Regions from separate parts of the Bacillus sp. FG16 genome, predicted to be linked through region 3. Evidence: riboswitches for the same ligand, from Rfam matches in the RefSeq annotation. Region 3 holds a riboswitch; each other region holds the start of a gene.
The links. A riboswitch is a leader RNA that binds a small molecule or an ion and turns the genes downstream of it on or off. The one in region 3 is predicted to bind S-adenosylmethionine.
Positions count from the first base shown of each region.

Region 1: another riboswitch for S-adenosylmethionine. It lies ahead of ACODS7_RS13890 (amino acid ABC transporter permease); the one in region 3 lies ahead of ACODS7_RS17980 (sugar ABC transporter substrate-binding protein).
Region 2: another riboswitch for S-adenosylmethionine. It lies ahead of ACODS7_RS22485 (M20 family metallopeptidase); the one in region 3 lies ahead of ACODS7_RS17980 (sugar ABC transporter substrate-binding protein).
Region 4: another riboswitch for S-adenosylmethionine. It lies ahead of ACODS7_RS11745 (bifunctional O-acetylhomoserine aminocarboxypropyltransferase/cysteine synthase); the one in region 3 lies ahead of ACODS7_RS17980 (sugar ABC transporter substrate-binding protein).

Region 1 covers NZ_JBMDKC010000032.1:19,580-22,755, reverse strand. Annotated here, with positions in the region: gene ACODS7_RS13895 (VanW family protein) at 377-1,288, shown strand; SAM riboswitch class I at 1,518-1,626, shown strand; gene ACODS7_RS13890 (amino acid ABC transporter permease) at 1,696-2,364, shown strand; gene ACODS7_RS13885 (amino acid ABC transporter ATP-binding protein) at 2,384-3,145, shown strand; gene ACODS7_RS13880 (amino acid ABC transporter substrate-binding protein) at 3,157-3,176, shown strand, end outside.
Region 2 covers NZ_JBMDKC010000073.1:3,801-6,976, forward strand. Annotated here, with positions in the region: gene ACODS7_RS22480 (AAA domain-containing protein) at 1-1,395, shown strand, start outside; SAM riboswitch class I at 1,471-1,572, shown strand; gene ACODS7_RS22485 (M20 family metallopeptidase) at 1,660-2,865, shown strand; gene ACODS7_RS22490 (Lrp/AsnC family transcriptional regulator) at 3,000-3,176, opposite strand, start outside.
Region 3 covers NZ_JBMDKC010000048.1:27,846-31,021, reverse strand. Annotated here, with positions in the region: gene ACODS7_RS17985 (sugar ABC transporter ATP-binding protein) at 1-694, opposite strand, end outside; gene ACODS7_RS17980 (sugar ABC transporter substrate-binding protein) at 691-1,803, opposite strand; SAM riboswitch class I at 1,892-1,997, opposite strand; gene ACODS7_RS17975 (NCS2 family permease) at 2,086-3,176, opposite strand, start outside.
Region 4 covers NZ_JBMDKC010000025.1:31,003-34,178, forward strand. Annotated here, with positions in the region: gene metA (homoserine O-acetyltransferase MetA) at 1-47, opposite strand, end outside; gene ACODS7_RS11745 (bifunctional O-acetylhomoserine aminocarboxypropyltransferase/cysteine synthase) at 31-1,329, opposite strand; SAM riboswitch class I at 1,422-1,526, opposite strand; gene ACODS7_RS11750 (chloride channel protein) at 1,848-3,077, shown strand; gene ACODS7_RS11755 (YjjG family noncanonical pyrimidine nucleotidase) at 3,123-3,176, opposite strand, start outside.

The sequences.
Region 1 (3,176 bases), on a different contig from region 3:
AAAGCGGAGCGGTGGCACGGCAAATACCTATTTATGTTGATGAGATTTCTCTTTATCCCGCATTAACGGGCAGTAAGACCCCCACTAATTAAAGTTTCACTTTATAAAAAATAGCTTGAAGGTTTTTGATTTGAATTTCTTTTGCTTAATGGTATATACTGGATAAAGGGGAGAGTTTACATAAAAGTTACAATTCTATCAAACTCAAACTTTTATGTAAATATGTATAGACATTTATAAAAGAAAAGAGTAATTTATATAGAGTGAAAAATAACTTGTAACATTTTATAAACATATTGTAAAATGATTGTAACAAAACATACATAAAAATGAAATAAATACATAATAGTGATGTTGGGGAAAGGGAGAGAGTATATTGTTCCGTAAAGTAAAGGGTATATTAGTTGGGGTGTTATGTGTAGCTGTAGTGAGTGGCTGTGGTGCAAAAGTAAGTGATGTTGCATTGGTAAGTGATATTGGTGGGCACACTGTAGAGGCTAAAGCAGAAGTGCAGGATACTATTAGTTTAGTTGATGGCCGAACTGGTACTGAAGTGAAAAAATTAGATTTATCTGGTTTAGGCTATTTCGAAGATGAAGCGAAATTTAAAAAGTCTGTAACAAAGGTTGTTGGTGAGGTTGGAAAAAGCGTCGACAAAAAAATGGTTCCTTCACGTATAGCACCTGATGGAAGTTGGCAAGAAGGAAAACCTTCTTATGAATTAATGGAAAAAGAATTAGTAGATAAATTGTTAAATGTTGGTATGTGGGATGCTACGTATCAGTTGCCGATCGTGGAGAAAAAACCAGTCGCAACATTAAGTGATGCGCAAGGAAATGGTGCGGTAATTGGTAGATATGAAACGAACTTAGGTGGTTCAACAGGTGGCCGTATTGAGAATATTCGTTTGTCAGCAGCGAGCATAAATGGAGTTGTGTTAGCAAAAGGAGACCGTTTCTCTTTTAATTCATTAATCGGTGATACAACACCAGATAAAGGATATCAATTAGGGAAAGAAATAGTTGATGGTAAATTAGTAGATGGATATGGCGGTGGTGTTTGTCAAACATCTTCAACTTTATACAATGCAGCAGATCAAGCTGGCCTGAAAATGGTGGAGAGAACTACACATTCTAAAACGGTAGGTTATGTTCCACAAGGAAGAGATGCTACAATTGCATATCCATATTTAGATTTAGTATTTGAAAATACGAATGATGCACCTGTGAAGCTTTATATGGGCATTCAGGGTGGAAAGCTAGTTGCTGAAGTACATAAAATGAGATAAGTATAATACCTTTATAAAAAAGCCATTATTTCTAAGTTTGATAGAATTAATGGCTTTTTTGTGCAATCAATATTACACCTCAAGATATAATGAACAGGAGGAAATTTAATAGGAGTAAGACAGTCTAAAAAAAGCATTAAATTTAATTCATAGTTTTCTTATTGACATTATTAGTAATGGGGTGTATTCTTCATAATAACAACTAAATAAATGGAAAAATTTATTGATTTTCTTATCAAGAGAGATGGAGGGACTGGCCCGATGAAATCTCAGCAACAGGCTGTATCAAAGTACTGTGCTAACTCCAGCGAACGCAATAGGCGTTTGAAAGATGAGGAGAAATGGATTCACATTTAACTCTTCTTATATGCGTAAGAAGAGTTTTTTGTTTAGAGAGGGGGGATAGAGTGAAGTTTGATGTAACGTATTTTTTAGAAAGTTTTCCGCAATTATTTAAATATGTATACATAACTTTAGGGATTACTGTAGTTTCAATGATTATTTCCTTCGTTATAGGGATCGGCTTGGCGATCATAACGAAAAATAAAACGAAATATTTATATTCAATTGCAAGAGTGTATATCTCTTTCTTTAGAGGAACCCCGTTATTAGTTCAATTGTTTGTTTTATATTTCGGATTACCACAAATCTTTCCGACATTTACAGTGCTTACAGCTATGCAAGCAACTTTAATTGGCCTAAGTTTAAATAATGCTGCTTATTTATCAGAGATTATTCGAGGTTCATTAAATGCTGTGGAATCAGGGCAAATGGATGCCTGTTTATCAGTTGGAATGACAAAGGCGCAAGCGATGCGACAAATTATTTTTCCGCAAGCTATTCGTGTCGCAGTACCGTCACTTGGAAATAATTTTGTTGGATTGTTAAAAGAATCTTCGTTATCTTTTGCACTTGGGGTGGCTGAAATTTTAGCACAAGCGAAAATGCTAGCGGCACAATCATATCGTTATATGGAAAGTTATTTAGCGGTAGCGATAGTATATTGGATTATTACAATCGTAATTAGCTGGGGACAGAAAAAGTTAGAAAAGAAACTAGATGCACCATATTTGTAACAGAAATGAGGTGATATATATGATTGAGATAAGAGATTTGTATAAGTCTTACAAACATAATGAAGTACTAAAAGGAATTTCACTTACTGTAAATAAGGGAGAAGTAGTAGTCATTATTGGACCTTCTGGTTCGGGTAAATCGACATTATTAAGGTGTTTAAACTTATTAGAACAACCGAATGATGGCAGTATTAGAATTGAAGATTTAGAGATTTATGCGAAGAGACTTTATAAAAAAGAAATAATACAATTGCGTCAAAAAACGGCAATGGTTTTTCAAAATTATAATTTATTTAAAAATAAAACAGCATTGCAAAATATTACAACGGCATTAACGGTTGTACAGAAAAAAAGTGAAGAAGAGGCAAAGGGAATATCGAGAAAAATATTAAAACAAGTAGGCTTAGCTGATAAAGAAGATTTTTATCCAACAATGTTATCAGGAGGGCAACAGCAAAGGATAGGTATTGCTAGGGCAATGGCTTTAAATCCCGCAGTATTATTGTTTGATGAACCGACTTCCGCACTTGATCCAGAATTGGTGAATGAGGTATTGCAAGTTATTAAAGACTTGGCAAGGCAGCACATAACGATGGTTGTTGTTACACATGAAATGAATTTTGCAAAAGAGGTGGCGGATCGCGTTATATTTATGGCTGATGGCATTATTGTAGAGCAGGGAACACCAGAAGAAATTTTCCGAAACCCACAAAATGAACGTACGAAAAAGTTTTTACGACAATTGAATGCTTCAGAAGAAGGCAATCATTTCGTTATTTAGGAGGAAGAATTGTGAGGAAATCATCATTATT
Region 2 (3,176 bases), on a different contig from region 3:
CTTCGAAAGCAAAAAGCGAAAATTAAAGAAGTAGAAAAAGAATATATTGAAAATGCAAAAGTAATTGGTGCAACTCTATCAAAATGTGCAATTGATGCGCTGATTTATGAGCGTACATTTGATTTAGTTGTCGTAGATGAAGTGAGTATGGCGTTCGTTCCGCAAATCGCATTAGCTGCTTCACTTGGAAAACGTATCGTTGTTTGTGGCGACTTTTTACAATTACCTCCAATTGCGATGGCGAACCATGAACTTGTTCGCAAATGGCTTGGGGAAGATATGTTTTACCATGCTGGGATTGTTGAGTCTGTTAATAAATCAGAAGCACATCCGAACCTATTTATGTTGCAGGAACAAAGACGTATGCATGCGGATATATCGAAGTTTACGAATTCGTTTATTTATAAAAATAGAGTATACGATCATCCGTCTGTTTCAGAGCGTAAAGAACTTGCGCAATTGCAGCCGTTCGCAAATGAAGCGAGTGTTTTATTTGATACGAGCCAAATGGGAGCTTTTTCGTTAAAAGATGCTGCTTCTGGTTCACGTTTTAACATTATGTCTGGTTTAGTAGCAATGCAAATGATGTTAATCGGATTGTTAGATGGTGTGCAATCCATTGGTGTTGTGACACCTTACAGGGCGCAGTCACGCTTTTTATCGACGTGTATTAGAGAAATGTTGCAGAGAACGAAATATCAAAACATACCAGTTTTAGCGGCGACAGTTCATAAGTTTCAAGGTTCTGAAAGAGATATGATGATCTTTGATACGGTTGACAGTTATCCGCAAGAACGACCTGGCGTGTTATTCTTTGACCATAAAAATCATCGCCTCGTCAATGTAGCAGTGACAAGGGCGAGAGGGAAGTTCATTCAATTATCAGATTGCCATTATATGCGTAAAAATCTTTCTAGAAAACAAGCGTTATCGCAATTAACAGCTCATATAGAACGTCATGGAGATGTGTATGACCGCACGACATCAAGACAATTGTGGGAACGGAAAATTTCGAAACGTTTACGCTGGTTTATGGAAATGAATCTTGAAGAGCCGAAAGGGCTATTAAAAGATATTTTAGCCGCAAAACGAAAAATTATTATTTCACTGCCAAGTACGAAACAAGTAGATAAACGAGTATGGCAAGCGTTAATGCGTACAAATGCACAAATAACAGTTTATAGTGATGGACCAGTTCCGCTGAAAAATGTAAAGTTACAAAGACAAAATAAAGCATTCCCGTTTATCGTAATCGATGATGAAATCTTCTGGGCAGGCGCACCGCTCACATCTCAAATGATATTTGAAGGTAGTACGGAATTTCCGTACGTATGTGCAAGACTGCAAGCACCAGAAACAATTGGTGTATTAAAAGGATTTTTAGATATTCGGTAAATTCGGATAGGAATTCCTTGACTTTTAATTGGAATGAACTTAGAATAAATGTAATTTAATATAATTTTATGAAAATTCTTATCGCGAGAGGTGGAGGGACTGGCCCTATGATACCTCGGCAGCGGATTCGTTATGAATACTGTGCCAATTCCAGCAAGGTAACTTGAAAGATAAGAAAGAAGCTCATTTTGATTGTATATACAGAAGCCTCTTTCTATCTTTTAGAAAGAGGCTTTTTTACGTGAAAATAAAGGAGGAAGAAAAATGGGAGCGACAGGAGTAGCGTCACAAAGAAAAACAATTGAAGAGAGTATCGAAAGAAATAAGGAAAAGTACATAGAAACAAGTCATGATATTCATGCGAATCCGGAAATTGGTAACCAAGAGTTTTACGCATCAAGAACGTTAAGCTTATTACTAGGGAGTGCTGGTTTTCAGTTGCAACACAATATAGCTGGGCATGAAACAGGTTTTATTGCGCGGAAAAGTTCAGGGGAAAAAGGACCAGTCATCGCATTTTTAGCGGAGTATGACGCTTTACCAGGATTAGGCCATGCGTGTGGTCACAATTTAATTGGCACAATTAGCGTTGCAGCAGCAATCGCATTATCAGAAACGCTTGAAGAAATTGGCGGGGAAGTTGTCGTGTTTGGTACTCCGGCTGAAGAAGGAGGACCAAACGGTAGTGCGAAAGCGAGTTATGTAAAAGCGGGGTTATTTAAAGATATTGATGCGGCACTTATGATTCATCCGAGCGGAAAAACAGCGACAACGAGTCCTTCACTAGCAGTCGATCCACTTGATTTTCATTTTTACGGAAAAACAGCTCACGCTGCAGCTTCGCCAGAAGAAGGGATTAACGCATTAGATGCGGTTATTCAGCTCTATAACGGTATTAACGCACTTCGCCAACAACTTCCGTCAGATGTAAGAATTCATGGTGTTATTACAGAGGGCGGAAAAGCACCTAACATTATTCCTGACTACGCCGCAGCAAGATTCTTCATCCGCGCAGCAACGAGAAAAAGATGTGCAGAAGTAACAGAAAAAGTAAGAAATATCGCACAGGGAGCAGCATTAGCAACAGGCACAAAAGTGAAAATCCATCAATTCCAAAATGAAATCGATGAACTACTCGTAACAAAAACATATAACGACGTCGTAGCAGAAGAACTAGAATTATTAGGCGAAGACGTAAACCGTAAAGAAAGAGTGGGTATTGGTTCAACAGACGCAGGAAATGTAAGCCAAGTCGTACCGACCATTCACCCGTACATTAAAATTGGTCCAGATGACTTAATTGCGCATACGAATGAATTTAGAGAAGCAGCACGTTCAGAACTAGGGGATAAAGCATTAATTACATCGGCAAAAGCATTAGCAAATACGGCGTATCGATTAATTACGGAAGAAGGGTTGTTAGAGAAGGTGAAGGAGGAGTTTAAAGAGGCGCAGAGGAATCAAGGGTAAGTGAGAAGGGGGATTATACCCGGGATTTTTAGTAGGAAATTGAATGAAAAAAGAACCAGCCTATGGCTGGTTTTATTATATTATAAAAGAATTTTTTCACATACACTTGATATTTCTACCTTAGTGTCCTCTTATTAGAACGACAATTTCTCCTCAAACTCACTTTTTAAAACAATTAAAGGAGACGACAAGCCAAATTGCATTAAAGAGTCTAAAAATGCAGCGAGAGAATCCATCGAATCGCTCATGACTTTCATCATATAATTAAACTCCCCACTAATTCGATATAAATCTGTTACTTCAGGAGCGGC
Region 3 (3,176 bases):
CTGTAATTGTTGTAATGGTTTCAGAAAGGGCAACTTGACCATTATGTAATACAGTTACATCATCCGCGAAATTTCGAATCTCTGATAAACGATGAGAAACTAAAAGGATGCCAATTCCTTTTGATGTTAAATCTTTTAATAGTTTCCCAAAGGTTTCAACTTCTTTTGGTCCAAGAGAAGAAGTAGGTTCATCTAATAAAAGGTAATTTGTATTGTTAGATAAAGCTCTTGCGATAAGAAGTAATTGTTTTTCATGTAATGAACAGTTTGAAACATCTTCCGAAACATTTAAATTTACCTGTACAGTTTGCAAATGTTGTTTAGCAAGTGCGACTAATTTGGACTTTGAAAATAGTACTTTATTTTGCATTGCTAAATGATCGATTAGTACATTTTCTAATACAGATAATCCGGGAATAAGTCCGTGATCTACTTCTTGTGTTACGAAAGAAATGCCATGCTTTTTTGCATCGCGCGGGGAAGTAAAGGAAACAGACTGAGTATCAATTTTTATATCGCCAACAACTGGTTGAATTTCACCAGTTGCTATTTTTAGTAAAGTACTTTTTCCCGCACCGTTCATGCCTAGTAAAGCGTGTACTTTTCCTTTTTGAATATGAATAGAAACATCTTCTAGAACAGGTGTAGCGACATGATAAGAATGTGTAATGTTTTGAAGAGAGAACGTCATCATTTTTTCTCCTTCTCTAATTTTTTCATCCAAGGGGAATATGCATCTTTTGAGTCTCCCCAACCGTTTATATATTTTGATAACTGATCCATTGTTATATTTTCTTTTGGTAAACTATTTTTCTTTACTAAATAAGGTTCTAGTGAATAAATATCTGGCGTTTGTTCACCAGCAATTTTTTTGTATAAAAATCGTACTTGAACCTTACCTACTTCAGCTGGATCAGTTGCAGCTGTAGCAGTCCAAGGTGAGTTTTCTTTTTGCATGAGTTGTAAATCTTCATTGCTTAAGTCAATGCCATATACTTTTATATCTGTACGACCAGCTTGTTCAAGTGCTTTAACAGCCCCTTTAGCAAACTCATCCCACGAAGCGAAAATAGCTTGTAAATCGTCTTTTTTCGGATATTTCTTTAGTAAAGCTTCTACTTGTGTTTGTGTATCGAGCGGTGTGTTATTACTAGCAGTACCGAATCTTGCAACTTCTTTTATATTTGGATACCGTTTATAAAAAGCATCAATGATAACATTGCGACGTTCCATTGGAGCAAATCCGCCGACCCATACAACTGCGATATTTCCTTGTCCATTCAAATCTTCCGCTAACGTTTTTAATGATTTCCATGCAAGACTATAGTCATCTTGATCAATAATTGTCACACCTGGCAAGCGTAGATCGTTATCGAACGCAACTACGGGAATGTTCGCCTGTAACGCTTTTTCTACTCCAGGTTTTAGTGCTTCAGAACGGCCATGATCAATTAAAATACCATCCACTTTTGAATTAATAGCAGTATCTAAATTTGCAGCCATTTTTGCTAAATCGTTATCAGAATTGTAGACTTGTACACTGCCGCCAAATAGCTCAACTTGTTTTTTGACACCCTCAATATATTGAGAGGAAAAAGTTCCGATGGACATTTGCATAATTAATGCGATTTTTAATGGCTTCTTCATTTGGCTTGGAATTTCTGTTTGTAATTGATTTTCTACCGTTGTAGTCGCCTTTCTCACAGTTTGTTGCTTTTGTGAAGAGATAGCATCTTGTTCATTTGTACAAGATGCTAATGTAAATAAGAGAAAAATAAGTACGATGGAACATAATTTTTTCATAAAAAAATCCCTCCTAAACTAAAAAGAGAGAGGAGGGAGTGAAAATAAAAAACGCCTTTTCATATAGAAAAGACGCCTTATCATATTACTCTTATCTTTCAACACAATGTGTTGTAAGAATTAGCACCGTGCCCATAAATGGGTCGGTTGCCGGGCTTCGTAGGGCTCATCCCTCCACCTGCTCTTGATAAGACATCGAATATTTAACTATTTTGAATTATTCCACAAACGAATGGTGTTGTCAAACAGTATTTATAAAAAAATCCCTCAGGAAGAGGGATTTTAATGTGGTAAGAATATCAATTGATAAGCAAACAAAATTCCAAATACATACACAAGTGGGTGAACAGCACGGAATTTACCTTTTGCCACTTTCATAAGTGGGTATGAAATAAATCCAAGTGCGATACCTGTTGCGATACTTGATGTAAGTGGCATGCTTAAGATTACTAAAAATGCTGGGAATGCTTCATCAAATGAGTCCCAATCGATGTGGCGAACTGAACCCATCATAAGACTACCAACAATAATTAATGATGGTGCAGTAATAGCTGATACACCAGAAACGGCACTTACTAATGGTCCGAAGAATGCTGCTAGTGCGAATAGAACAGCTACTGTAACAGTTGTTAAACCAGTACGACCACCAGCTGCAACACCAGCAGATGATTCAATGTAAGCTGTTGATGGTGTTGTTCCGAACATAGAACCGATTGTTGCTGAGAATGAGTCAGATAGAAGAGCTCGTCCAGCTTTTGGAAGTTTTCCGTCTTTCATAAATCCACCTTGTTGAGCTACCCCAAGTAATGTACCTGTTGTATCAAATAATGTAACAAGGAAGAATGAGAATACAACGCCGTATAATCCGTAGTTAATTACGTCAGATACAGCAGTAATTGGATTTGAAACAATAATTCCTTCTGGTAATCCAGGCATTGATGTAACACCGTTTGAGAATGTTAATTGTCCTGTGAAGAAAGCGATAATACCAGTTAATAGCATACCGATAAATAGTGCGCCATTTACATTTAAAGACATAAGAACAATAGTAATTCCAAGCCCAGCCAATGCTAGTAGAACTGGAGCAGAGTGAAGATCACCAAGTCCAACTAAGTTTGCATCATTTTTTGTAACGATACCTGTTAAACGTAAACCGATAAAGGCGATGAAAAGACCGATACCAGCAGTAATTGCATGTTTTAAGTTTTCAGGAATTGCTTCCATTAATTTTGTACGGAAAGATGTAAATGATAGCAAAATTAAAATCATACCTGCTACGAATACAGCAGAGAATGCAATTGCGAAAGTCATGCCTTCATGCGCTTTTACAACAGAGTAAGAGAAGTAAGCATTTAATCCCATACCTGGCGCGA
Region 4 (3,176 bases), on a different contig from region 3:
TGCAACACTTTGCGAGCCGGTAAATCTTTATCAATTATGATCGGCATGTGTTTTGCCTCCAACTAGAGCTGCTTCCAAATCTGCAATAATATCAGAAACATCTTCTATACCAACCGATAAACGAATTAAATCAGATGTAACACCAGCTAAACGCTGATCTTCAGCACTTAATTGTCTATGCGTCGTACTAGCAGGATGTATAACGCAAGTTCGTGCATCAGCTACGTGTGTTACGAGAGTTGCTAGTTTTACATTTGCGATAAATTCTTTTGCTGCTTCTAATCCCCCTTTAATCCCAAATGTTAAAACCCCACTAGCACCTTTTTTCAAATACTTTTGTGCTAACGAGTAATTTTCATTACTATCTAATCCCGGATAATTCACCCATTCAATACGTTCATGATTAGCAAGCCACTTAGCAACCGCGAGAGCATTTTCGCTATGACGCTCCATTCGTAAATGTAAAGTCTCTAAGCCAATATTGCTAATATATGCATTGAATGGGCTCATACAATTCCCATAATCTCTTAATAGCTGAACACGTGCTTTCACAATATACGCTGCTGCACCAAAGTTTTGAACGTAACTTACACCGTGATAACTTGGATCTGGTTCAACAAGCTCAGGATATTTTCCATTTGTCCAATCAAAGTTTCCACCGTCAATTACAATACCGCCTAAGGAGCTCGCATGCCCATCGATATATTTCGTCGTAGAATGAACAATAATATTCGCCCCATGTTCAAACGCTTGGCATAAATAAGGAGTTGCTAATGTATTATCAACGATAAAAGGTACCTCTAATTCTTTAGCGGCAGCTGAAAATTCTTTGAAATTTAAAACGTTCATCGCTGGATTTCCTAATGATTCTGCATAAATGAGTTTCGTCTTGTCATTAGCAAGTGCCGCAATTTCATCTGCCGTTAAATTTGGATTAAAGAACGTAACATCAATGCCAAGTTTACGCAAACTCACTCCAAATAAATTAAACGTTCCCCCGTAAACCGTTGAAGAGCAAAGCAAATGGTCTCCACTACTACAAATATTTAAAACTGCGAGCATAATGGCTGCTTGCCCAGAAGCCGTTGCAACAGCTCCTACACCGCCTTCTAAATCTGATAACTTCTGCTCAAATGCGGCTAGAGTAGGGTTTCCAATACGCGTATAAATATATCCTTCTGCCTCTAAGTTAAATAGGGCTGCTAAATCATCTGAAGTATCGTATTTATACGTTGTACTTTGATAAAGTGGTAAAACACGTGGTTCACCATTCTTTGGCGTATAGCCACCTTGCACACAAATCGTTCCTTTTCCCCATGATTCTCCCATCTCTCATTCTCCTTTCTTTTATACAAAATAAAAAACTGCCCCTTTCCTGAAAACAAGAAAGGAGCAGTTTGAAAACACGCTCTAAAGGCTCTTTCTTATCTCTCAGGATTACTACCTGCAGGATTTGGCACAATTCCGTTATACGGCTGTTGCCAAGGTTTCATCGGGCCTGTCCCTCCACCTTTTCTTGATAAGACTATGCAATTACCGTTGATTTTATAGCAATAATTTCCTAATGTCAAACTGTTTTTCTGAATGTTCTAAAATAAACGTTAACAATTTCATATAAAGCAACAAAAGAAATATATTCTAATCTATTTCAAAAAAGACCTTTAAAAACCTCAAATCAGTCTATAAAATTAAATAAGTAATTTAACCTATAAATTCAAATTCTCCAAAATTTAGCCTACATGTTGAATAGGCGATCCTCTCAAAAAGATACTATATATATTCAATCCATTTTCCACTAGTATATTTCACTTTTTTCCCTACTAAGATTTACATAACGGAGGTATAACATGACAGATAAAAAAGATATACAGTACATACTTGCTCTATATGGCATTCTTCTAGGATCTATAGTAGGAGCTACAGTTTGGTTATTTTTAGTCACAATAAATATTGGAATCCACTTTATTTGGGGATACTTGCCTGAAGTTCTCTCTTTTCCCTCTTATTACACCCTTTGCGTAACAATAATTGGCGGGGTCCTCGTTGGTCTATCACAAAAATATTTCGGTACATACCCACGCCTTATGCCTGAAGTGATGACTGAATATAAAAAAACTGGTCGAATCGAATATCGCTTTGTCCATCGGGCTACTTTAACCGCGATTATTGTTTTAATTTTCGGTGCTAGTCTTGGTCCAGAAGCCGCACTAGTTGGAATTATAGGCGGACTTTGCACATGGATAGGGGATCGCTTTAAATTTGCCTTGAAGGGTATGGATGAGCTAACCGAGATCGGAATTGGCGCTACTTTAAGTGTCATTTTCAACGCACCATTATTCGGTTATTTAGCACCGAATGAAAATGAGGGAGAACAAATTGCTGCTTTTTCTAAAGGAAAAAAGGCGATTGTATACTTAGCTACTACCTTCGCAGGTTTTTCTGTTTATTTACTACTGAGTAAACTCGATAATCGTGGATCCTTTATTGTTGATTTCGGGGAAGGTTCACTTTCTTTCAATGAATGGATCGCATTTCTTCCACTTGCTAGTATCGGTGCTATAGTTGGTTTCTTTTATTTCAAGTTAGAATTCACATTAGAGAAGTTAATTCACCCTTTTAGAGAATACAAGCTGACACTCGGAATTCTCGGTGGTATTTTATTAGGAATTGCAGGAACTTTTCTTCCATACACATTATTTTCAGGGGAACATCAATTAAAAGAATTAGTTGTTGAATGGAGCCATTTATCTTTGTGGATACTACTTCTTTCAGGGATTTTAAAGTTGTGCATTACTGCCGTTTGTTTGAACACAGGGTGGCGAGGTGGACATATCTTCCCAATTATATTTTCTGGGTCAAGTATCGGATACGCTGTAGCATCTATTCTTCCTATAGATCCAGTAGCATCTGTTGCCATCGTAACGACAGCAATTTCGAGCTATGCGTTACGAAAGCCAATAGCTATAACATTACTATTACTTATGTTTTTCCCGCTTAATTTGCTATTGCCAATGCTTGGTGCAGCTGCTATCGGGAATGCCTTTCCACTTCCAAAACATAACAAAACTACAAATTAATCAAAATAGGCAGTGGGGACGAAAGCTCCACTGCCTATTTTTTTATTACACGCGCTGCTTTAATAACGCTTCTAACTCTTCAAAATTATGCACTTCATA